Regions from separate parts of the Nocardia sp. XZ_19_385 genome, predicted to be linked through region 1. Evidence: riboswitches for the same ligand, from Rfam matches in the RefSeq annotation. Region 1 holds a riboswitch; the other holds the start of a gene.
The links. Region 1 has a riboswitch for thiamine pyrophosphate ahead of IBX22_RS12630 (cytosine permease). Riboswitches for the same ligand answer to the same signal wherever they lie in the genome.
Positions count from the first base shown of each region.

Region 1 (11,013 bases):
AGGCCGTGGAGATGGCGAAGCTGGTGCCGGGCCGCAGCCAGAACCCGCAGTTGCTCGCCTTGGCAACGGCGGTGGAGCAGGCGCAGTCGCCGGAGATGCAGCAGATCAGCACCCTCCTGCAAAGTTTCGGCAAACCGGTGCCGAATGCGGCGGGTGACCATGGCGGGCACGGCGCGACCATGCCCGGCATGATGTCCACCGCACAAATGGACGCGCTGCGCGCCGCCACCGGCACGGCGTTCGACCGGCAGTGGCTGGAGCTGATGATCCAGCACCACAAGGGCGCGATCGCCATGGCCGACACCGAGATCGCGGGCGGCGTCAATCCCGAGTCGGTGGCACTGGCGCGGGCCGTCAACTCCGCGCAGCAGGCCGAAATCGACACGATGAACGGCATGCTCGCCGGACTGCCGAGCTGACGCAGGTCTGACCGGGCCCGTGACCCCCAGGTCACGGGCCCCTTCGGGGTACAGCTGGGTATCGGTTGCCGACCCAGCTCACGGGAACGCCGCCAACCCAGTACCGTCGAAACGTCCGATTCCGACCGCGCAGCGTCATCGGGCCCGAGGGATATCAGAGAGGCGTACACGATGCGACGACTAGAGCGCGCCGGCCTGGCCGCCGCGGCAGCCGCGACCGCTACCGGCATCATCTTCCTCGGCGCATGTTCCAGACAGGTCGAAGGCGCCGCCGAGGCCAACCAGACGGAGCTGGCCTCCTACACCTCCGAGGTGACCGCTTCCTCGATCTCGTCCTCGATCGCGGCGTCGTCGTCCAAGGCGGCCGCGTTGGCCTCGGCCATCGAAACGGCCTGCGACACCTTCGCCGAGGTGACCTCCAAGTCGGTCACCTCGTTCAACGCCTACATCGCCGCGGGTGAAGCCGGCGCTTCCGACGTGGACGCCAAGGCCGCCGACGCGGTGAACACCCTGCGCGCCGGCGCCACCGAGCTGACCGCGACGCTGACCAGTGATTTGCCCCCGCGCATCGCCGATCCGCTGCGCGGCTACCGCGACGAAAGCAATACCGTCGCCGACAATGTGGACCGCAAGGTGGATGTCGACACACTCAACGCCTCAGTCGACAGGTTCAACGCGAGCAAGAACACCGCGCGCGACGCCTGCATGGCCGGATAACCGCTCGCCTCAGGCGATTTCGCGTTCCGCGGCGACTTCGGGCGCATACGGCAGCGGCAGCACCAGCCAGGAGTCCGAGGCCTCGTAGCCGATCGGGTGCGAGGCGTCCGGATCGGCGCCGAGACCTTCCACCCGGGTATCGCCGAGGTGGTCGGTGTAGCGGTAGTGCAGATGCCCGTGCAGCAGCAGCCGGGGCCGCAGGGTGTCGGTCACGCGTTGGATGCGGTCCTGGTTCGGCAGGCATTCGGGGAGGTTCTTGCGGTTCCAATCCGGGTCGGCAGCCCGCGGCTTGTCGTGGGTGAGCAGCACATCCACCGGGTCGGTGTCGGCGAGCAGCGCGTCGCATTCGTCGTCGGTCATCTGCTCTTCTGGGAACCACAGCGTGCCCTCGGTCGCCGGGTGTCGGGCGGAGCCGAACTGTCTGCGCCGCTCGGCTTTTCGTGCCCGCTGCGCTTCGGCGGCCAGTCGCCAGCCCTTGTCCACCGAGTAGGCCCCGCCGAAGGCGGCGAACCGGGTGCCGTCCCAGGTCCATCGCTGTCCGCGCGGTGCGTAGCGAATGTTCTTGCGGCACACCAGGAAGCCCTCGTCGTCCAGCTCGGAGCCATAGCGTTCGTGCAGCAGCGAGGATTTGTCGTGATTGCCGTCCAGGAAATACACCCGGACCTTCTTCTTGCGGGCGACCCGGTCCACCACATCGAAGTAGCGCCGCCCGGCGGCGGTGTGCTCCCAGGCGCCGAAATCGCCGAGCACGAACATTCTTTCGCACTCTTCGCGCACGGCGACCTGCAGCAGGTCGAGGGCATGGCTGGTGTTGCCGTGCAGATCCCCGGTCATCAGAACGCTCCCCATCCGGCAATGATGGCAGGCTCGGAGGCGGGCGGCAGCTGGATTTATCGACGGCCGGGGCGGCGGGATCAGACGCTGGCGTGTGGTTGCACGGATAGCACTGGGCAACTGGGGATTTCAGCGCACATCAGGAGGTCGTCGCAACCTGCCGACAGTGCTGCTTTCAGGGTGTCGCGGACAGTGGTGAGCTCGGCGAGTTTCGCGTCGACTGCTGCGAGCTTTGCCGCGGCGCTGTGTTTCACGCTGGTTCGGCGGCGGGAGGCCAGGAGATCTGCGACCTCCGCCAAGGTGAAGCCGAGGCGCTGGGCTGCTTTGATGGCCCGCAGTGTGGTGAGGGTTTCGCGCGGATACACCCGATGTCCGCCCAGCGAGCGCTGCGGCTTCGGGAGTAGGCCGCGCCGTTCGTAGTACCGCAAGGTCTGGACATTCACACCCGCGGCCGCTGCCACCTGGCCCGTGCGTAATCCGAAGTCGTTCATGATGTTTCCTGTTCTCCGAGCATCGTCGCCACCCTCCGCCGCAGCGCATCGAGCACCTCGATGCGACCGATTGGTACTGCGATGCTCATGATCAGATCCGCGCCGGCTGTACCGAACTCGAAGCTGAAGAACGAACAGCACGCGGTTTCCAGTGCTGCGAGGTCGCGCGCCCGGGACTCACACGCCGGATCGACCACCAATTCCAGCCGGGTGCGCTCCGGCTGCCGCATCCCACGGACCGCCTCGGCGAAGAACCGATCGAACTCCGCGACCCGCATCGGCTGCTCCGCCGTCGGCAGTGTGCAGGCTTCCGAAACCCAGGCGTGCTGTTCCATAACCCCACGGTAAGCCTGTACCTGGGTACCGATTGCAAGGTCGGGTTTCGGGAGCCCGCACCACTCACGCGGCTAGACGGCCGGTGGTCGTGTAAATCCGCAGCGACCACAGGCGAAGGTCTGGCCGGGTGAAGGCCTCGCCCAGAGTGTCGAGATCGCCCGGAGCCAGACCGGCCGCGGTCAGTGGGCCGGGCAGTAGCAGGGTGTGCAGCCGGAACAGGGCACAGCCGGGGCTGCCGCCGGGCCAGATCTCCCCGATGCCCGTGGACCACACGTCGGACAGGCCTGCGGCGTGGAAGACGGCGGGCGTACGCCTGGCCCAGGAGAAGTCGATGCCCGCGAGACCGGCCACGGCATGCATGGCGTCGCCGAATCTGCTGACGGCCGCGGCGGCTTCCACGGTCGGTGCGGTGATGACGAAATCCTCCTGCGGGCCGTCCCAATCCGAGACCACCAGCACGCCGCCCGGCGCCAATGCCGAGGTGAGCTGGCGCAATACGGCTTCGCGCTCGGGCAGGTGCATCAGGACCAGCCGCACGTGGATCAGGTCGAAGGTGCCGGGCGGCGCGTCGACGCGGATATCGTGGCGGCGGATCTCGATGCAGTCGTGCGGTGGGATGTGGTGCGGCTCCAGGTCGGTCGCGAGCACCGACCCGGTCGGGCCGACCGTGGTGGCCAGCCAGTGCGCGATGTTGCCGTTGCCCGCGCCGATATCCCAGCAGCGCCACCCGCTGGTCACACCGGTTTCCCGGAGGACGCCGACGGTGTGGGCGTTGAGGATGTCGCACAGCAGTCGAAACTGCTCCGCGGCCTTTTCATTTGCGTTGTCGAAGACGTACTCACCATGGACCGGAGCGGCGCGCATCAGAACACCCCCGAACGTCGGCGTTTGGTTTCCTAACAATGGGAAACCCCACGGCGCACGAAAACAAGGCCCAAAAGACCCTTCCCAAACGGGATGCGGGGGCGCACGAGCGGCGCGGCATCGGCACCGTGTCACCGTCCATGCCGGTCTGATCAGGGCAGTTGTCCCCAGTCACGGCGGTAGGCGGCCCAATCCTGGGGTGTGGCAGCGAAATCGACGTACAGCGCGACGCCGAAGGTTTGCCGGTGTCGATCGTCGCGGCCCAGGGCCAGGCGGATGCCGCGGATCGCGGCGGGAACGGTTTCCGCGGCGCCGTGGTGGGCGATGTCGTCGGCCCAGAAAGCGGGAGCGCCCATGAGCAAGTCGACTTCGGCGGGGGTGACGGCCAGCGCGAGCGAGGTCTGCTGGGCGACGTAACCGCCGTAGAGGGATTGGGTCGGCATCGCGGTGTCGTAGGACATCACCGCGACCTGGTCGACGCGGCGCGCGACCTCCGCGAAATAGGCTTGGGACCACCACTTTCCGTGGTCGCGCAGGGCGATACCAACCGAGTGCAAGCCCGGTAGCGGGTCGATCTGCGGCGCCGAAACCGACAGCGGCACGTTGCGGCTCTTGGTGACCGCCCGCACCTGTCCAAGGATCGAGAGGAAGTCGCTCGAGCCCGAACGGACCGGCTCCAGATCCAGGTGCACGCCGTCGAATCCGAGGTCGAGCACCTTTCGCGCGGCAGCGGTGATGTTGGCGCGCGTCGCTGGATCGGCCATGTCGAGGTCGTCGAATTCGGGCTCGACGAGCTGGCCGAGCCAGGACTGCACCCGGATTCCGGGCAGGCTGCGGTGCACCGCGTCGGTGAACCAGCGGGCCTGCGGATGGAGGTCGTCCGGCACGCTGCCGTCGCGCGCGAACGGTCCGGTGTGGACGAACAGGTCCTTGATGCCGGTGCCGGACAGCAGTGTCGCCAGGGCGGCGATATCGGCGTCGGTCTTGCGGCCGTCGACCCAGGCATGGCCCAGCCACACCGCGTCGCGGCCTCGGGTTCGCGCGTCCGCCGGTGGGTCGCCCGCGTATTCAAGCCGCAGCGCGACCGCCAGCCCGGCCACCGTGGTGAGCAGCAAGGCGAACACCAGCCCGGCGATCACCCCCGCTCGCCGCCACCGTGACCAACGCCGCCACCGCGCACCGACTGCCCCGAAGAATGCTCGCACCGCACCCGCCCCGAATCTCTCGCCCCGAGTTCGGCGAATCCTCCACCCCGGCAGCTCTCTTGCAGCCTACCGATCGGAGGACCACACAAGATCGATCCACAGCCGTCCACACCCACGATGAGCAGGGACAACGAGACATCCCACGATTGAAGTGGTCGCGTGTACTATTCGGCCGAACCATCTCACTGCGGGAGCTCGGGCACGGCCGGGCTGAGAGGGCGGACCGATCCGTAGCGACTGCTCGCAGATCGCTCGCAAGGGTCAGTTCCGCCGACCGCGCGAACCTGTCCGGGTAATGCCGACGTAGGGAAAGTGCTCGAAGTTATGTCTGTTCCAAACGAAGCGCACGAGGCGCCGCTCACCCTCGACCAGCCCGCACCCCGGGTGCTGTCATTCTGGGATCAGAGCGCGTTCTGGGCGAATCTCGGCGTCAGCCTGTTCGCGTTCTCCGGCGCCTACACGGTGCTCGCCCCGAATACCGAGGGCGCGCTGCAACTGTCCATCGCGGCGGGCATCGTCGCGATGATCATCGGCACCGTGGTCGGCGGGCTGATGCTCGGCCTGGCCGCGGTCCCGGGCTCGCAGACCGGTCAACCGGCCATGGTGCTGCTGCGCGGCCTGTTCGGCGCGAAACTCAGCTACCTGCCGACGATCCTGAACATCGCCCAGCTGATCGGCTGGGGCACCTTCGAGCTGATCGTCATCGGCAGCGCCGCGGAGGAACTGTTCGGCGGCGGGCCGCGCTGGCTGTATGTGGTCGGGGCGGGCGTGATCACCGTGGCCCTGACGATCTGGCCGCTCGGCTCGGTACGGATGCTGCGCCGATTCGTCACCATCGGTGTGGTGATCGCGCTGGCCTGGTTCTACATCCAGTTCTTCCGGGCGGGTATCCCCGATCTGACCGCCAACCCGGGCCCGAAGGGCAGCGGCCCGTTCGGCGTCGACTGGAGTCTGTTCTGGATCGCCACCGACGCGGCGCTGGCCGTCTCGATCTCCTGGATGCCGGTGGCCGCCGACTACACCCGCCATTCCAAGAGCAGCCGGGCGGCGTTCGGCGCGGCCAGCGGGTCCTACGCGCTGACCCAGATCGTCGCCTACATCCTCGGCCTGCTCGCCTTGGCCTTGGCCACCAGCGACAGCGGCACCTACGGTCCGTTCCTGCATGTCACGCTGGGCGCTTTGTTCTTCTTCATTCTGGTGCTCCGCGAAGCCGATCAGTCCTTCGCCAACGTCTACTCCACGGCCATCTCGATCCAGAACCTGTGGCCGCGCATCGACCGGCGGATCCTGACGATCGGGCTCGGTGCGCTGATCACGTTGCTCGCGCTGTGGCTGCAGATGGACGACTACTTCGGATTCCTCGGCCTGATCGGTTCGGTGTTCGTGCCGCTGCTGGGTGTGCTGGTCGCCGATTTCTTCTTGCGCGCCAAGGGTTCCTGGAACACCGCCGAGGACGCGCCGTCGCGCTGGGGCATGGTCTTCGCGTGGCTGGTGGGCCTGTCGGTGTACCAGCTGATCAACCCGGGCGACGCGGGCGCGTGGACCCGGTTCTGGGTGAATGTTCAGGAGGCGCTGGGCTTCACCAAGCAGGCTTGGATGAGCGCGTCGCTGCTGTCGTTCCTGGCGGCGGGCCTGGTGGCCTGGCTGGTCGGCCGCGTTTCGGCGACCCGTTCGCCGCGGTAACTGCCACCATGGTCGGATGGGCGAGATCCGGATCGGCACCTCGGGCTGGCTGTACCCGCCGTGGCGGGGCGTGTTCTATCCCGAGGGCCTGGTGCAACGCCGTGAACTCGCCTATCTGGCAGAGCAGTTCGAAACCGTAGAGATCAACGGTTCGTTCTACGCGCTGCAGAAGCCTGCCAGCTACCAGAAGTGGGCCGAACAGACGCCGGACGACTTCGTATTCGCCGTCAAGGGCAGCCGTTTCATCACCCACATGAAGCGGCTGCGCGACGGCGACACGCTGCTGTCGAACTTCCTCGCCTCCGGGGTTCTCGCGCTAGGCCCGAAACTGGGACCATTCCTGTGGCAGTTGCCGCCGAACTTCGCCTTCGACCCCGCCTTGCTCGCGGATTTCTTTACCCGCCTCCCCCGGAGCACTACCGAGGCAGCGAAGATCGCAAGCCACCACGACCATCGCGTCGACCCGGCCTGGCTCACCACCGATGCCGACCGTCCGATCCGCCACGCCCTCGAAATCCGCCACCCCAGCTTCGTCACACCCGAATTCCCGGCCCTGCTCCGCGAATTCGGCATCGCGCTGGTCGTCGCCGACACTGCGGGCAAATATCCCGCCCTCGAGGAAATCACCACCGATTTCACCTACATCCGCCTGCATGGCCATGAAGAGCTGTATGTCAGCGGCTACACCGACGAAGGGCTCGACATGTGGGCCGGCAAGATTCGCGATTGGGCTCTGCATGGCGATGTCTATGTCTACTTCGACAACGATGCGAAGGTGATGGCGCCGCGAGATGCCCTTGCTTTGAAATCGCGGCTTGCCTACTGAGCGAACACTTTTCGGGTTTGTCGAAGCTCTGAACGCGCCCATAGCGGGGTACTTGTGACGACATCGAGCGTTCGGACATGGCTGCGGCAGGTAAGCACGGTAGGGCTCCCGACACGCCGCATCGCTTCAGTGCGTCCGCGAGGTCGTCACCCTTCGGTACCCGGCTGAGGGTCAGTTTTTCGATGCGTCCGCAGGGTGGCGGCGGCGTTGGGATCGAACAACCCTTCCGGACAGGGCGTTCTGGTGGGGGCTGTGGTCCAGAGATTGGCTCAACCATGGATGGCCGCGTTCGGCGCGCCTGGCATGGTGGTGACCGTTCGGGTGCCCGGCAGAGGGCTGGTTTCGGTGCGTCCGCAGGGTGGCGGCGGTTGGGGATCGGACAAACCTCCCGGCCAGGGTCGTCCAGTAGTGGTGCTGTGGTCCAGAGATCTTGCCCAATCATGCGGGGCGCGTTGGCAGCCCTACCGGACTTACCCCTCACCTTTCGTGCGGGCGCTCGGTTCGGTCCTCGGTCACCCGGCTGTGGTCCGGTCCAGAACATTCCAGAAAGACAGAAAAGAGAATCGGTGCGGATGAACAGCTTCAGAGGCACTGTGGAGACAAACCGAAACAGTCGCATCCCGTAACGCATTGTGTACCAGTGGATTTCGATCGCGTGTCCAGTGTGAAGAGATCGAATTCAGACCCGATTTTCGATAGCTATCCGCTTTGAACGGCGATAGAATTCACACATGCGTTCGACCAGCCCAGCGGTATCAGCACAGCGGGTCACCGACCCGCTACTGACCGCCGCCACCGACCTCACCGCCACCACGGTGACGCTGTTCTCGGATGAGGCTGTGCTCGAAGCGATGCGCGAGTTGGAGAAAGCGCGGCGGGTGCTGGATTCCTTCGCCCACAAACTGATCGTGCGCGCCACCGAAGGCGGACTCCCCGCCCGCACCGGCGCCGGGACCACGAAGAAACTACTGATCCAAACTCTTCGGATTTCTCATGCCGATGCCGCCGCCCGCGTCGCGGCCGCGACGGCTTTGGGTGTGTGGCATGACATCCCGGGCGAGGATGTCGAGCCCCACCACCCCGCGACCGCAGCCGCCCAAGCCGAAGGCCAGATCTCCACCGACCACGCACGCGAGATCGCGAAAGTGTTGAAACGTGTCCCCGGCTCGACCGCGAACACCGATTTCGAAGCCGCCGAACAGATCCTGGCCACCGCCGCCCGTGCCGTGATGCCCGAAGATATCACCAACATCGGCCGAGACATCCTGGCACGCCTCGACCCCGATGGCAGCCTCACCAACGACAGCGACCGCCAACGCCAACGCAGCCTGCGTATTGGTCGGCAACGCGCTGACGGCATGTCGGCGATCAGCGGAGACATCACCCCCACCCTGCGCGCCCTGCTCGACCCTGTCCTCGCCAAACTCGGACGCCCGGGCATGAACAACCCCGACGACCCCGACAGCCCCTCCGGCAGCACCGAGCACATCGATCGGGAGGTGTTGGATGCCGCCGCCAAGCGCGATACCCGCAGTGCCGCCCAACGCACCCACGACGCGTTGGTCGCCCTGTTGTCGCCGGGCACCGACCCCGCAAACCTGGGAACCCATCGCGGGCTGCCGGTTTCAGCGATCCTGTCGATCAGCATCGAGGACATCGAGAACGCCGCCGGGGTCGCGACCACCGCGACCGGGGGCACGGTCCCGATCGGGGAAGCGTTGAAGCTGGCCGAACGGGCTCTGCCGTGGCTGATGGTGTTCGACCATGCCGGTGTCCCATTGCATTTGGGGCGCACCAAACGCCTCGCCAGCCCCGGTCAACGATTGGCGTTGATCGCTGCTCTGCGGGGCTGCACCCGTCCGGGTTGTGACGCCCCGGCGAGTATATGCGCGGTCCATCATGTCACCGACTGGAACAAACACGGCAACACTGACATCGGCAACGAAACCTTGGCCTGCGACCGCTGCCACGCCCTGATTCATGACGGGCCCGGCGGCTGGAAAACTGTTGTCCTCGGCAAGGGTTCGGATCATCCGGGCCGGACCGGGTGGATCGCACCACCCCACATCGACCCCACCCGCACACCCCGAATCAACCACCGCCACCACGCCAGCGAACTACTCGCCGAAACACTCGCACGCATCCACGAAGACAGAGAACACGACCGCGCACAGCGCCGACGCTGGCTCACCGAACTAGCGCCACGCAAGCCCGCCGCTGAGCCCGCGGTGCCGCCCCGCGCGGCGCCGCGAGATATCCGCGTCCGCAGCCGAACGGGCCCTGCCCCAGCCGTAGCGCGCAAGCCATAAACCGTTGTCCTGGACCATAATTCGATAACCCGGAAAGGTCCTGGATGGATCGCCTCTCCTGACATCGACCGCTGCTGGCCTCTGACAGAGTCTCCTCCACCAATCCAGCGAGTTAACTGGCTCGCCGACACTATCGCGCGCCCACGACCGTCTCGGAACCGCGGCTCTCGACAGCATCGAAACGAGTCACCGCGGCCGACCGCTTACACATCCTCCCTGCGGCACGGCACCAATGTGTCCGGCACCTAGCGCTATTCGTCGGGCGATGAGGCCGGTGCGGAGAGCGAGGCTAGGGCCCTCGGCTCGGAGTAACGCCGCCGGTCTGACGAATTCCTGAGTCGCGAGCGGCTGGTACAGGTCAGAGGTGGGGTTCGATTTCGGTGATCAGGTGCTTTTTGCCGGCGAAGCCGACTACGCGGTGGATTTCGTTGCCGTCCTTGAACATCAAGATGGCGGGGATGCCGCGGAAGTTGAAGCGCTCCCAGATGCCTTCGTATTGGTCGACATCGATCTTGCGGACGAGTACTCGGCCGGCCCATTGTTCGGAAAGTTCGGCTAGGACTGGGGTGACCTGGCGGCAGGGGCCGCACCATTCGGCCCAGAAGTCGACCAGTAGTGGGATGCCGGTGGAGCTTTCGGCGGGGATGTCTTCCGGGGTGATGGCGGTTAGTTTGTCGCGCGCTGTCAGGTAGAGCTGTTTGTCTTTTGCTTCTTGGGCGAGGACTTCGGTGGGGACCGGGTCGCCGTTGGTTCGGACCCAGGTCGTGAGGTCGGTGAGGCGTGGGCCGGGGGCGTCGGGTTCGCCGCAGGCTTCGCTGAGGGCGCGTGACAATTCTTGGAGCGCTTCGCCGGGGTGGTGGCCGGTGCCGGTCAGGTTGAAGGCTTGGGCCGTGACTGTGTCGCCGTCGCGTTGCAATTCGAGGTCTTGCCAGAGGCGGACGGTGTACTGCTCGTCGTCGGTGACTCGCCAGCGGACGGTGATGTCGCGGAGTTCCGCTACTTCGCGGGCGGTGGCTTCCGCTTCGGAAAGGTGGGTGCCGTGTTCGCGGACGTAAGCGGCGAAGGGTTCGAACTCCGGCGAGCCGGGGCCGGCGGCGATCTGCTGTTGCAGGCCGCCCAGCAGTTCTTCGTAGACCTTCGCCGCGCTGTCGCTCTTCGCGTCGAGGTGGAAGGCGGGCCAGTGGCCGATCGTGTGGCCGTCGGATTCCTCGATTTGGACTGTTTCGAGCAGCTTGATGATGTAGGTGCCCGCACCGGGCAGCGTGACGGTGAACTCGTGATCGCGCTCCATGGGACCCCTCCGGCGCTCGCAAACGACTGGAAACAATG
Region 1 is NZ_JACVEE010000001.1:2,666,236-2,677,248, forward strand. It holds gene IBX22_RS12595 (DUF305 domain-containing protein) at 1-419, shown strand, start outside; gene IBX22_RS12600 (hypothetical protein) at 591-1,136, shown strand; gene IBX22_RS12605 (metallophosphoesterase) at 1,146-1,985, opposite strand; gene IBX22_RS12610 (MerR family transcriptional regulator) at 2,051-2,461, opposite strand; gene IBX22_RS12615 (hypothetical protein) at 2,458-2,796, opposite strand; gene IBX22_RS12620 (class I SAM-dependent methyltransferase) at 2,861-3,661, opposite strand; gene IBX22_RS12625 (hypothetical protein) at 3,814-4,866, opposite strand; TPP riboswitch at 5,044-5,194, shown strand; gene IBX22_RS12630 (cytosine permease) at 5,191-6,549, shown strand; gene IBX22_RS12635 (DUF72 domain-containing protein) at 6,566-7,375, shown strand; gene IBX22_RS12640 (HNH endonuclease signature motif containing protein) at 8,107-9,684, shown strand; gene IBX22_RS12645 (co-chaperone YbbN) at 10,043-10,975, opposite strand.

Region 2 (11,013 bases), on a different contig from region 1:
GCCGAACTGCTCGCCGGCGTCGTCGCCTACATCGCCGACCACGGCCTCGCCGAACTCTCCCTGCGCCCGCTCGCCGCCGAGCTCGGAACCAGTTCGCGCATGCTCATCCACTACTTCGGGACCAAGGAGGAACTGCTCGTCCAGGCCCTGGCCACCCAGCGCCCCGACATCTCGGCCCTGTTCGCCGATGTAACCGACGCCACGGCGCTCCGGGCGCGGCTGACCGGCTTCTTCGAGGCCAACGTCCACGGCCGCGGCTCGACGAGTGTCCGGGTCCTGCTGCAAGTGCTCGGCGCGGCCTGCGCCCCCGTCAGCCCCTACGCGCAGTACGCGCACGACGCGATCGCGGTGTTCGTCACCGCGCTGGCCGAGGCGCTGGGCCGGATCGATTCCGTCACCGATGCGGAAGCCGTTGCGACACTACTCATCTCCGGTCTGCGCGGCATCATCCAGGACCGGTTGATCACCGGCGACACCGACCGCACCACCCGTGCTGCCCACCGCCTGATCGAGCAGAACATCCACTAGCGCGTGGGTAACTTGATGTTTGCCGCTGCGCGGTCAATGCTGGCTCCGACACATCCGGGCTAGGGAAGGGTCGACGTGACGGCGGATTTGCCAGTGCGCAACTTCGGTCCCACGCGGTGGGTGATGCTCGCCGTGCTGTGCGCGAGCCTGCTGTTGGTCGCCATGGACGCCACCATCCTCAATGTCGCCCTGCCTTCCCTGATCGACGACCTGCACGTCGGCCAGCTGGAACAGCTGTGGATCATCGACGTCTACGGCCTGGTCCTCGGCGGCCTGCTGATCACCACCGGCGCGATCGGTGACCGGGTCGGCCGAAAGCTGTTGTTCAACAGCGGTTTCGTTCTTTTCGGCATCGCCTCCGTGGTGGCGGCCACCGCGCAGAGTTCCGGTCAGCTGATCGCGGGCCGCGTCCTGCTCGCGCTCGGCGGCGCCATGGTGATGCCCTCCACGCTCTCGTTGATCCGCAATATCTTCGCCGACCCGAAGGAGCGCACCCTCGCCATCGGCATCTGGGCCGCGGTCGCGGGTGCGGGCGCCACCATCGGCCCGATTGTCGGCGGCCTGCTCGTCGAGGATTTCGGCTGGGCCTCGGCCTTCTGGCTGAATGTGCCGGTCGTGATCGTCACGGTTATCGCGGGCGTCTGGTTGCTGCCGGAATATCGCTCGCCGCAATCGGGCACTTTGGATTGGCTGTCGGCCGTGCTGTCCATCGCCGGAATTGTCGGCTTGGCCTGGGGTATCAAACACATCGCGAAAGGTTCGGCGGGCGGTGTGGATTGGGGCATCTTCGTGCTCGGCCTGCTTTTCTTGGCCTGGTTCGCGCGCCGCCAACTCAGCTCCGCCGACCCGCTGCTCGATGTCCGGCTGTTCCGCAACGGCCCGTTCACGGCCGCCGCCCTGGCCACCCTGCTGGCCATGCTCGCCATCGGCGCCGCCCTGTTCCTGATCTCCCTGTGGCTGCAATACATTCACGGCTATTCCCCGTCGCAGGCCGGTTTGCGCACCATGCCCTCGGCCATCACCTTGCTGGCCGCCTCGCTGGCCACGCCGTGGCTGATGCAGCGCATAGGTGTGCGCGGGGTACTCGCCATTGGCCTCGGCGCGCTCGCACTAGGTTTCCTCGGTTTGGCGTTGAGTCCGGAACCTACGACCTATCCGGTGATCGCCCTGGTTCTGGCTACCTTCGGCTTGGGTGACGGGCTCGCGGTCACCGCAGCGGCGGCGGTCCTGGTCTCCGCGGTGCCCCCGGAGCGCGCCGGGCAGGCGGGCGCGGTCTCGGAAACCAACTACGAGCTGGGCATCGGCTTGGGCGTGGCGCTGCTCGGCAGTATCCACGCGCGCATCTTCAGCGAGAACATGACCGAGATCCCGCTGCACGGCGCCGCACTCGAGGAAGCGCGCGGTTCGGTCGGCGGCGCGGTCGAAGTGGCCTCGGAGCTGGACCCGGTCGCGCGTTCCCAGGTGCTCACCGAAACCGGGCACGCTTTCGATGTCGCGCTGACCATCACGTCCTATATTTCGGCGGCGATCGTCGCGGTGGTGGCCGTGGTCGCGGTCTGGCTGGTGCCGCGGGGATTTCGGGTCACCGGCGGCCATTGATAATTTCGACGATGTAATTCGCCCGGTCGAAATACAAATAATACCGAATTGTTTCCGCGCGCCATTTGAACCCTGGTTGAATAGCCAGGGGTTCCAGCCGATTAATTCGAATGGGGAGACCGGAAGACCAATTCCATTGGAGGCATAATGGCCAGCAGTGCGAACGGTAAGTCCAACCGCAAGACAACCAAATCGCAGAGCACGATGAAAGTCGTCGACAAGGTTGTGAATCGGCCCATCATGGTGCAGCGTCTCGTCGAGCGTCCGATCGAGAAGATCGTCGACAAGCCGGTGCGGATGGAGCGGCTGGTGGAGCGGTTGGTCGTCGACACCGTGGACAAGGTGGTCGACAAGCCGGTTCGGGTCTCCCGGATGGTCGAGAAGCCGGTCGTCACGATGGTCGACCGGATCAAGCGGAAGCCGGTCAAGGTGACCCGGATGGTGGAGAAGCCGGTCGCGAAGGTGACCGACCGGATCGTGCCGAAGCTGGTCACCGTGCAGCGCAAGATCGAGAAGCCGATGGTCAAGATCGTCGACCAGGTCGTGCCGAAGCCGGTCACCGTGCAGCGCAAGGTGCAGAAGGCCATGCCGAAGATGGTCGACAAGGTGGTCAAGAAGCCGGTCACCGTCGAGCGCGTGATTACGCAGCCGGAAATCAAGATCGTGGACCGGGTCGTCAAGCAGACCGTCGAGATCCCGCGCACCGTGGAACAACCCGTCGCCAAGATCATCGACCGGATCAAGCGCAAGCCGGTCCGGGTGCAGCGCATGGTCGAGAAGCCGGTCGTGGAAATCCAGGACAAGGTGATCGAGAAGCACGTCACCGTGGAGCGCCGCACGCACAAGCCGGTGGTGAAGATCGTCGACAAGGTCGTCGAGGTGCCGGTGCAGCAGATCAAGGAGCGGGTGGTCGAGAAGCCCGTGCAGAAAGTGATCCAGAAGGTTGTGCAGAAGCCGGTCATCAAGATCGTCGAGAAGGTTGTCGAGGTCCCGGTCGAGAAGATCGTCTACAAGGTCGTGCGGCGGCCGGTGGAGAAGGTCGTCAAGATCTACGAGGACAAGCCGGTCATCAAAATCGTCAAAGTGCCGCGCACGGTGGTGCACGAGAAGGTCGTGGTCAAGCCGGTCACCAAGGTGGTCACCAAGACCGTCGACAAGGTGATCGAGAAGCCGAAGGTCGTGCACCGCACCATCAACAAGACCGTGAACTGGGAAGTCGACAAGATCGTCGAGAAGCCCCGGATTAAGGAGAAGGTCATCTCGCGGCCGGTCGAGCACACGATCGACAAGATCGTGGAGAAGCCGCGCATCAAGCAGAAGACCACCACCAAGACCGTGGACTGGGTGGTCGACAAGCTGGTCGAGAAGCCGAAGATCCGCGAGAAGGTCACTCACGTGCCGGTGGAGAAGGTCGTCAACGTGACAGCCGAGAAGCCGCGCATCGTCGAGAAGGTCACCGAGAAGAAGGTCGACAAGATCGTCAACCGGATGGTCGAGAAGCCGCGGATCAAGCAGAAGACCGTCACCAAGAACGTCGACTGGAAGGTCGACACGATCGTGGAGCAGCCGCGCATCGTGGAAAAGGTGATCCAGAAGCCGGTGACCAAGACCGTGACCAAGATGGTCGAGAAGCCGCGCATCGTGGAGAAGACCGTGCAGAAGCCGGTGCGCAAGGTGCTCGAAAAGACTGTGCAGAAGCCGGTTCTGGTGGAGAAGATCGTCACCAAGAAGGTCGACATGGTCGCCGAGCGGATCGTGGAGAAGCCGGTCATCAAACGCGTCGATCGGATGGTGCCGCGCAGCACGCCCATCAAGCAGACGGTGCCCCGCGCCGCGGCCCCCGCCATCAAACAGGCGGTGGAGCCGATGGTCGGCAACGGCAAGCGGCCCGCCAAGCGACCCATGGACGAACTCGTGGGCAGCTCGATCGGCGTGAAGGGCCGCTGGGAAGGCGACTACTGGCCCGACGAGAACGGCCCCCGTCGCCGCTGACCCCTCAGACGGCGGCGACGGTTTCGGCGCCCCTCGGAATCGTCGCCGCCCCACCGACCTCCCGCCCGGGGGACGAAATGCCACCGGAGACGTCACTCGTCTCCGGTGGCATTTCGGTGCGTGATTCCTAGGAAGACGTGATCGGCAGATACACCTTGCCGCCCGCGCCGGCGAATTCCGCCGACTTCTCCGCCATCCCGGCCTCGATGGCCTCGACGTCGGTAAGTCCTTGCTGCTCAGCGTATTCCCGCACGTCGGCGGAGATGCGCATAGAGCAGAACTTGGGTCCGCACATGGAGCAGAAGTGCGCGGTCTTGGCGGGTTCCGCGGGCATGGTCTCGTCGTGGTACTCGCGCGCGGTGTCCGGATCCAGCGACAGCGCGAACTGGTCGCGCCAGCGGAATTCGAAACGGGCCTTGGACAATTCGTTGTCCCGGTCCTGCGCGTGCGGGTGCGCCTTGGCCAGGTCGGCGGCGTGCGCGGCGATCTTGTAGGTGATCACGCCGACCTTCACATCGTCCCGATTCGGCAGTCCCAGATGCTCTTTCGGGGTCACGTAGCAGAGCATCGCGGTGCCCGCCTGGGCGATGATGGCCGCGCCGATGGCCGAGGTGATGTGGTCGTAGGCCGGTGCGATATCGGTGGCGAGCGGGCCCAGGGTGTAGAACGGGGCCTCCTCGCAGAGCTCCTCCTCCAGGCGCACGTTCTCCACGATCTTGTGCATCGGCACGTGGCCGGGGCCTTCGATCATCACCTGCACGCCATAGGATTTCGCGATCTTCGTGAGCTCGCCGAGGGTGCGCAGTTCAGCGAACTGGGCAGCGTCGTTGGCATCGGCGATGGAGCCGGGACGCAGGCCGTCACCGAGGGAGAAGGTGATGTCGTAGCGCGCCAGGATCTCGCAGAGTTCCTCGAAGTGCGTGTACAGGAACGATTCCTGGTGATGCGCCAAACACCATGCGGCCATGATGGATCCGCCGCGCGAGACGATGCCGGTGACGCGCTTGGCGGTGAGCGGCACGTAGCGCAGCAGCACGCCGGCGTGCACGGTCATGTAGTCCACGCCCTGCTCGGCCTGCTCGATCACGGTGTCGCGGTAGATCTCCCAGGTGAGCTGGGTCGGATCGCCGTTCACCTTCTCCAGCGCCTGGTAGATCGGCACGGTGCCGACCGGGACGGGGGAGTTGCGCAGGATCCACTCACGGGTCTCGTGAATGTTCTTGCCGGTGGACAGATCCATGATGGTGTCCGCGCCCCAGCGCGTCGCCCACACCATCTTCTCCACTTCCTCGGCGATCGAGGAGGACACCGCGGAGTTGCCGATATTGGCGTTGATCTTCACCAGGAACTTCTTGCCGATAATCGTCGGCTCGAGTTCCGGGTGGTTGTGGTTGGCCGGGATCACCGCGCGGCCCGCGGCGACCTCCTCGCGCACCATCTCTTCCGAAACCCCTTCGCGCGCAGCGATAAAGCGCATCTCGGGGGTGATGATGCCCTGCCGCGCCCAAGCCAGCTGGGTCGGCGGGCCTTCGACGTCGGGCTTGGTCCAGGTGTCACGCAGCTTCGCGAGTCCCGCCTCCAGATCGATGGTGGCGTTGTCGTCGGTGTACGGCCCGGAGGTGTCGTACACATCGAAGTGCTCACCGTTGGTGAGATTGATGCGCCGCACCGGAATTCGCAGAGCCTGCCCCGGGCTTGATCCGGGGTCGTCGACCTCGAGATAGTGCTTGACGCTGCCTTCGATCGGCCCCGTGGTGACGGTGTCGACGGTTTCGGACGTGGCTTGTTTGCCCATGTGAATCTCTCCCTACGCCGGCATTACCCGGTCAGGTTCATACGGTCGACGGCCCTGAACGCCCTGAAATGGGCTAGCCGTCCTCTCAGCCCGCTGGTGCGAGCCCCCGTTCGGTGTGCAGTTGTTTCTCGGCCCGACCATACCTGTCCGCTACCACCCGGCATGCACCGAATGCCGGAATCCGGTCGATCCACACAAGCCCGCGAGGATCTGGATCGACCGCGTTGGGTCGATCCTCCGAGTAGCGCTGGACTCAGCTGGCCTTGTTCTCGTAGGCGTCGCGCATGGCCTGAACATCGAGCTTGCGCATGCCGAGCATGGCCTTCATAGCGCGGTTGACGGCTTCCGGGTCGCCGGTCATGAGTTCGTTGGCTTCGGCCGGCCAGATCTGCCAGGGGATGCCGTACTTGTCGTTGAGCCAGCCGCATTCGATTTCCTGGCCGCCGTCGGCGAGCAGGGCATCCCAGAGGCGGTCGACCTCGGCCTGGCTGTCGCAGTTGACCAGCAGCGACATGGCGTGGGTGTAGTGGTAGTCGCCGCCGCCGTTGATGGCGGTGAAGCGCTGGCCGGCGAGTTCGAAGTCGACGGTCATGACGAGGCCGGCTTCGCGCGGGCCGGCTTCGCTGTAGCGCTGCACGTCGACGATCTTGGCGTCCGGGAACAGCGAACAGTAGAACTCGGCGGCCTCTTCGGCCTGGGTGTCGTACCAGAGGTTCGTGACGATTTTCTGCATGACGGGGTCCTCCCGGTCTTGTGCATGTGTCCTATAACGGTACTGACGGATCGAGCGTCGGAAATTAATCGCCCGAAGATCTGGCCTCGCCGGCTCCCAGTCCAGGGGTGCAGCGAGTACGAAGATTGTCCCTCCGGCAGCTGGCCCTGCGTGATTGCGTCGACAGAATTTGATGGATTTTCATGGGCGAAGTCATCAAAACCCGTCAGAAGCGCTCAAACACGTGCAACCTCGCGCAGGAGCAAACAGCCACGGTGATTTCCGAGTTCGATGGTGGTGCACTGGTTCTCGACCTTGAAGGCGCGATCAAAGGACGAAGATATGTGGCCGGAGCTCGGGAAGACAGTGCGACAGGCTCTGACTGGTTGGGGACAGACTATGCGGCTAGTCGTCTGCGTGGCCGTGTTGGCGGTCGCGGCGTGTGCTTTGTTGCAGGCCAGCGGTCTGTAGGCGCAACTTCAGGAGGAGCTAGAGCTCGGGAAATAACTGCGGGGTTGAATTTTGGCTTGGCAGTGGCCCCGCAGTTCTGTATTCTCGCGGCGGATGGACCGCAACCTACAGTGATGCGACAGGGGTAGCTGGTGAGTATTCAGACGACAGAATATGCGACCGAGATCAATCGCGGTCTGGGAGACCCCTTGCGGGTACTTGAGCTTAGCCCGAGCCGGCTGCTCACGACTATGCCGTGGGGGCAGCTCGCGCGCATCGTGCCGGACCCGCGCAAAGCTGAGAACACCAAGGCGCTCCGTTTCCTGTCGAAGGACGAGCGCGATCAGGCGGAGACCCGCAATGAAGTTCAGCGCAACATCAAGTCCACGAAGAAGGCTGAGAACGCCAAGGCGTATGCGCGCTACCTGGCAGAAGTCCTTCGGGGCGATCGTGACCAGCGCTGGGCCACCCCTCCTTTCGCCCTCTGGGTCCGTAGGCCGCTCGACGTTGTCCAATTGCCGAGCACGTTCGGAGTCGACAGCATCGCATATCTTCCGTGGGACGTCAGCGGCGTGCTTGTGGATGCTGAGACTCAGCATCTCGCCCACTTCCTATTGCGCGAAGATCCTGACGCGTACGGGATTTCGAGCGAGCAGACGAACGGGCGGTTGGTCGGAGTCGAGATCTATCACGGGATGGATCTCGTGGCCGCACGTCAGATTTTTCATGATCGGAACCTGCTCGGCGTAATCCCCAATAAGACCGTCGCGTTGGCCTCCGACTCTGCCAACGTCGCGACCAGGATCACATTGGCGCTGCTCGACAAGATCGAGGTGCGGGTCGGTGCCAAGGTTGTCAACCTGAAGGATCTGGTTTCTGTGCGCCAGCGGCAACTCGGTGCATCCGACACCGAATGGATGACTTTGTCGACCTTGCGATCGTTTGTGATCACAATGATTTTCGGCAAGGCCGGATTCGACAAGACCAGCGGACCCCTCCCCGCGCTCCCGGAAGGCTGCACCGAGGAGATCGCACTCGCAGAGATCCAAGCGGCCCTCAGCGAGCTCCTGACACGGTTCGCTAGCGCATTCGAGCGGCGCACGACAACGGTAATCGCATCGCCGGCAGTGTTCTCGGCGCTCGGTGCCGTCGCGCATCGCACTGCCTCGTGGAACAAGGATCCGCAGCAGTCGTTGAGTGTCAACGCGATGCTGGAGCTACTTGTTGACGTGCACTGGGAACGGGACGCGCGCTACTGGGACGGAACTGCCGGAAAGCTCACGGCGAGCGGGGCCTTTTCACTGGCTGGCGGAGTCAAAGATAACGGATCGAAAACCACATCCGCTCTGGCTGATCCGACATCTCCACGATATGAGTGGATCCGGCATGGCCGTTCGGACTTCCTGATCTGATTCCATGGTCCCCGCAGCCGTTGAATCTGCCCCCGCAGTCGCCTGGTGCTTCAACCAGCTGCCGATGGTCATACCCCCGCAGTAGCTGATTACGGACTCAGATCGTATATATTTGCCGAGACTCGAGAAATTCGTGTCCATTTGCTCGAAAATAGTTGCTCTAACTAAGACTTTCCACTACCCTTCGGACCGCGTGGTAGACACCCCGGGCGGGACTGACGCCTTAATAACAGGAGAAGCCGATGGCGACGGGTCAGCCGTCCGAAATCTCAACGCTAGCTAGCGATTTGGCCGAGCTGCGTAAGTCTGTGGGAGAACCCAGCTATGAACGCCTACACCATGCTCTCAAGAAGGCCGCCGTCGCCGACGCTGTAAGCATCACCACGCTGCGGAATGCGGTGCATGCTGGCCGACTTCCTAAGCTCCAGACGGTGGTCCAGTTCGTCAAAGCTTGTCGGTGTGTCTCGGAGCGAGATGATCTCATGATCGATCCCGAAACCTTCGATGTTCACGTATGGCGCGAACGATGGATGGCCGCCGCTGAACTGACCCGTTAATGTTGACCCCGGCCGGTCCGGTTCCGGTCGGGGTCAGTGGCGGCACGGGGCCGGTTCACCGTTCGCGCGGGCCGATCGGGAAGCCCAGCGCGCCGAAGGTGGCGTTCAGGTTGATTTCGATCTGGCTGAGCAGCGCGTTGAAGTCGGCCAGCATGGACACCGTGTTCTCGGTGCGGCAGCCCACCTGCTCGGGTGCGTTCGGCGCCAGGCGGGACTTCAGCCAGTTGAACGTGTCGGCCATGCCGAGCGAGGGCAGGGTCAGGTGCTCGCTGAGGTGGTCGCGTTTGTAGACCACGGAAGCGCCTGCGGCACACCACTGCTGGGACAGCCGGTCATTGGTCCACACCGGCACCGCTTCGTCGAAAACGCCCTGGTACAGAAAGATCGGCGCGGTCGGGGTGTTGCGGCCGAGCACCGTCGAGTCGAAGACCTCTTTGATCTCCGGCAGCGCCAGGAAGTCCTTGATCGGAATCGTCAGCAGCCGTTGGTAATCCACGAACATCGTGGTCACCGCGTTGCGCGGCAGGCACTGGGAGTTGATGCGGTCCAGGAACGCCCGGCCCTCCGGGGTCAGGTGCCGGTAGGTGGCCTCTTTGAAGGAGGGGTAGGCCTTGGACAGCGAGGCCATGCCGATGCCGACCAGGCTGGAGAACATCGACCCGTTGGTGTGCAGCAGCGACACCACGTCCGAGGTGGGGGCGCCGAGCGCGACTCCCTTCACGTTGAGTTCCGGCGCGTAGCTCGGCTGCATTTCCGCGGCCCAGCCCGAACCCATGCCGCCGCCGGAGTAGCCCCACATCGCGACCGGCGTATTCACCCCGTCCAGGCCCAGCGGCTCGAACCGCTCGGCGGCCCGGATCCCGTCCAGGGTCATGTAGCCGGGTTCCTTGGCGACCGCCAGATGTCCTTCCAGCCCTTCGTAATCCGGGATGGAGACGGCCCAGCCCTGACTGATCAGGGCGGCGAGGGCGATCAGTTCACTCTGCGAGTGGATACCCTCCAGGCCGGGCAGGCCCGCGCCCTGCTGCAGCACGAACGACGGCGCGCAATCGGGACTGGCGCTGTCGTAGTAGAACTGCAGCGAGACCAGCGGCCGGGACCGGTTCGGATCGGCGCCGGCGGGCAGGATCACCGTGCTCACGGCCACGGTCGGCTGCTCGAAAAGATCGGTGGTGCGGTACATCAGCTGCCAGGAGCGCACGTTCAGCGGCAGCACGGTGATCACCGCGAGCCGCACTTCCCGGGACTTCAGCACGGTGCCGGGTTCGGTCGCTTCGAAGCCCGCCGGCGGTTGATAGAACGCGTCTTGCGACGGCGGCGGCACCGCGGCGGCGGGCGCGGCGGTCACCCCGCCGGTGAGCAGCGTGGCTGCGACGGCGACGGCCACCCCCATCATGGCCGCGACGACGCGCGAGCTGCCGCGTCGAGTCCGATCTCCTTTGATCACTGACACGTCTGCCTTCTTCCTCATCAGCGTGGAGTGATTACAACAGACCTTCCGATTATGAACAAGATGCCTTGTTGAAAGGTGGCCCGCTAATCTCGAAGTCATGACCCGCAGCAACTCCGCCGCGCGGCCGGCCCCAGCCAGTAACCAGGCCCCGGCGCGGCGCCGGATCCGTGGCCTCGACGCCGAACAGCGCAGCGCGCAACGACGCAGCCAACTGCTGGATTCCGCCACCGAACTGTTCGCCGCGCAGAGCTTTTCGGGTACCTCGATCGAGCAGATCTGTCAGCACGCGTTCGTCGGGACCAAGGGCTTCTACGATCATTTCGACAGCAAGGAAGCCTGCTATATCGCGCTGCTGGAACAGGTGACGGTGCAGATTCAGGATCGGGTCGCGGCCGTGGCCGCCACGGTCGCCGATCGGCCGCGACCGGAGCGCATCGCCGCGGTGCTGGCGGAATTCGTGCACGCCATCGCCGACGACCGCCGGCTGGCCAAGGTCACCTTCGGGGAAGCCGGCG
Region 2 is NZ_JACVEE010000002.1:630,122-641,134, reverse strand. It holds gene IBX22_RS15635 (TetR/AcrR family transcriptional regulator) at 1-528, shown strand, start outside; gene IBX22_RS15630 (MFS transporter) at 604-2,127, shown strand; gene IBX22_RS15625 (hypothetical protein) at 2,275-4,119, shown strand; gene thiC (phosphomethylpyrimidine synthase ThiC) at 4,247-5,914, opposite strand; TPP riboswitch at 5,907-6,034, opposite strand; gene IBX22_RS15615 (VOC family protein) at 6,168-6,647, opposite strand; gene IBX22_RS15610 (DNA sulfur modification protein DndB) at 7,229-8,488, shown strand; gene IBX22_RS15605 (hypothetical protein) at 8,731-9,045, shown strand; gene IBX22_RS15600 (lipase family protein) at 9,101-10,498, opposite strand; gene IBX22_RS15595 (TetR/AcrR family transcriptional regulator) at 10,596-11,013, shown strand, end outside.
Region 2: another riboswitch for thiamine pyrophosphate. It lies ahead of thiC (phosphomethylpyrimidine synthase ThiC); the one in region 1 lies ahead of IBX22_RS12630 (cytosine permease).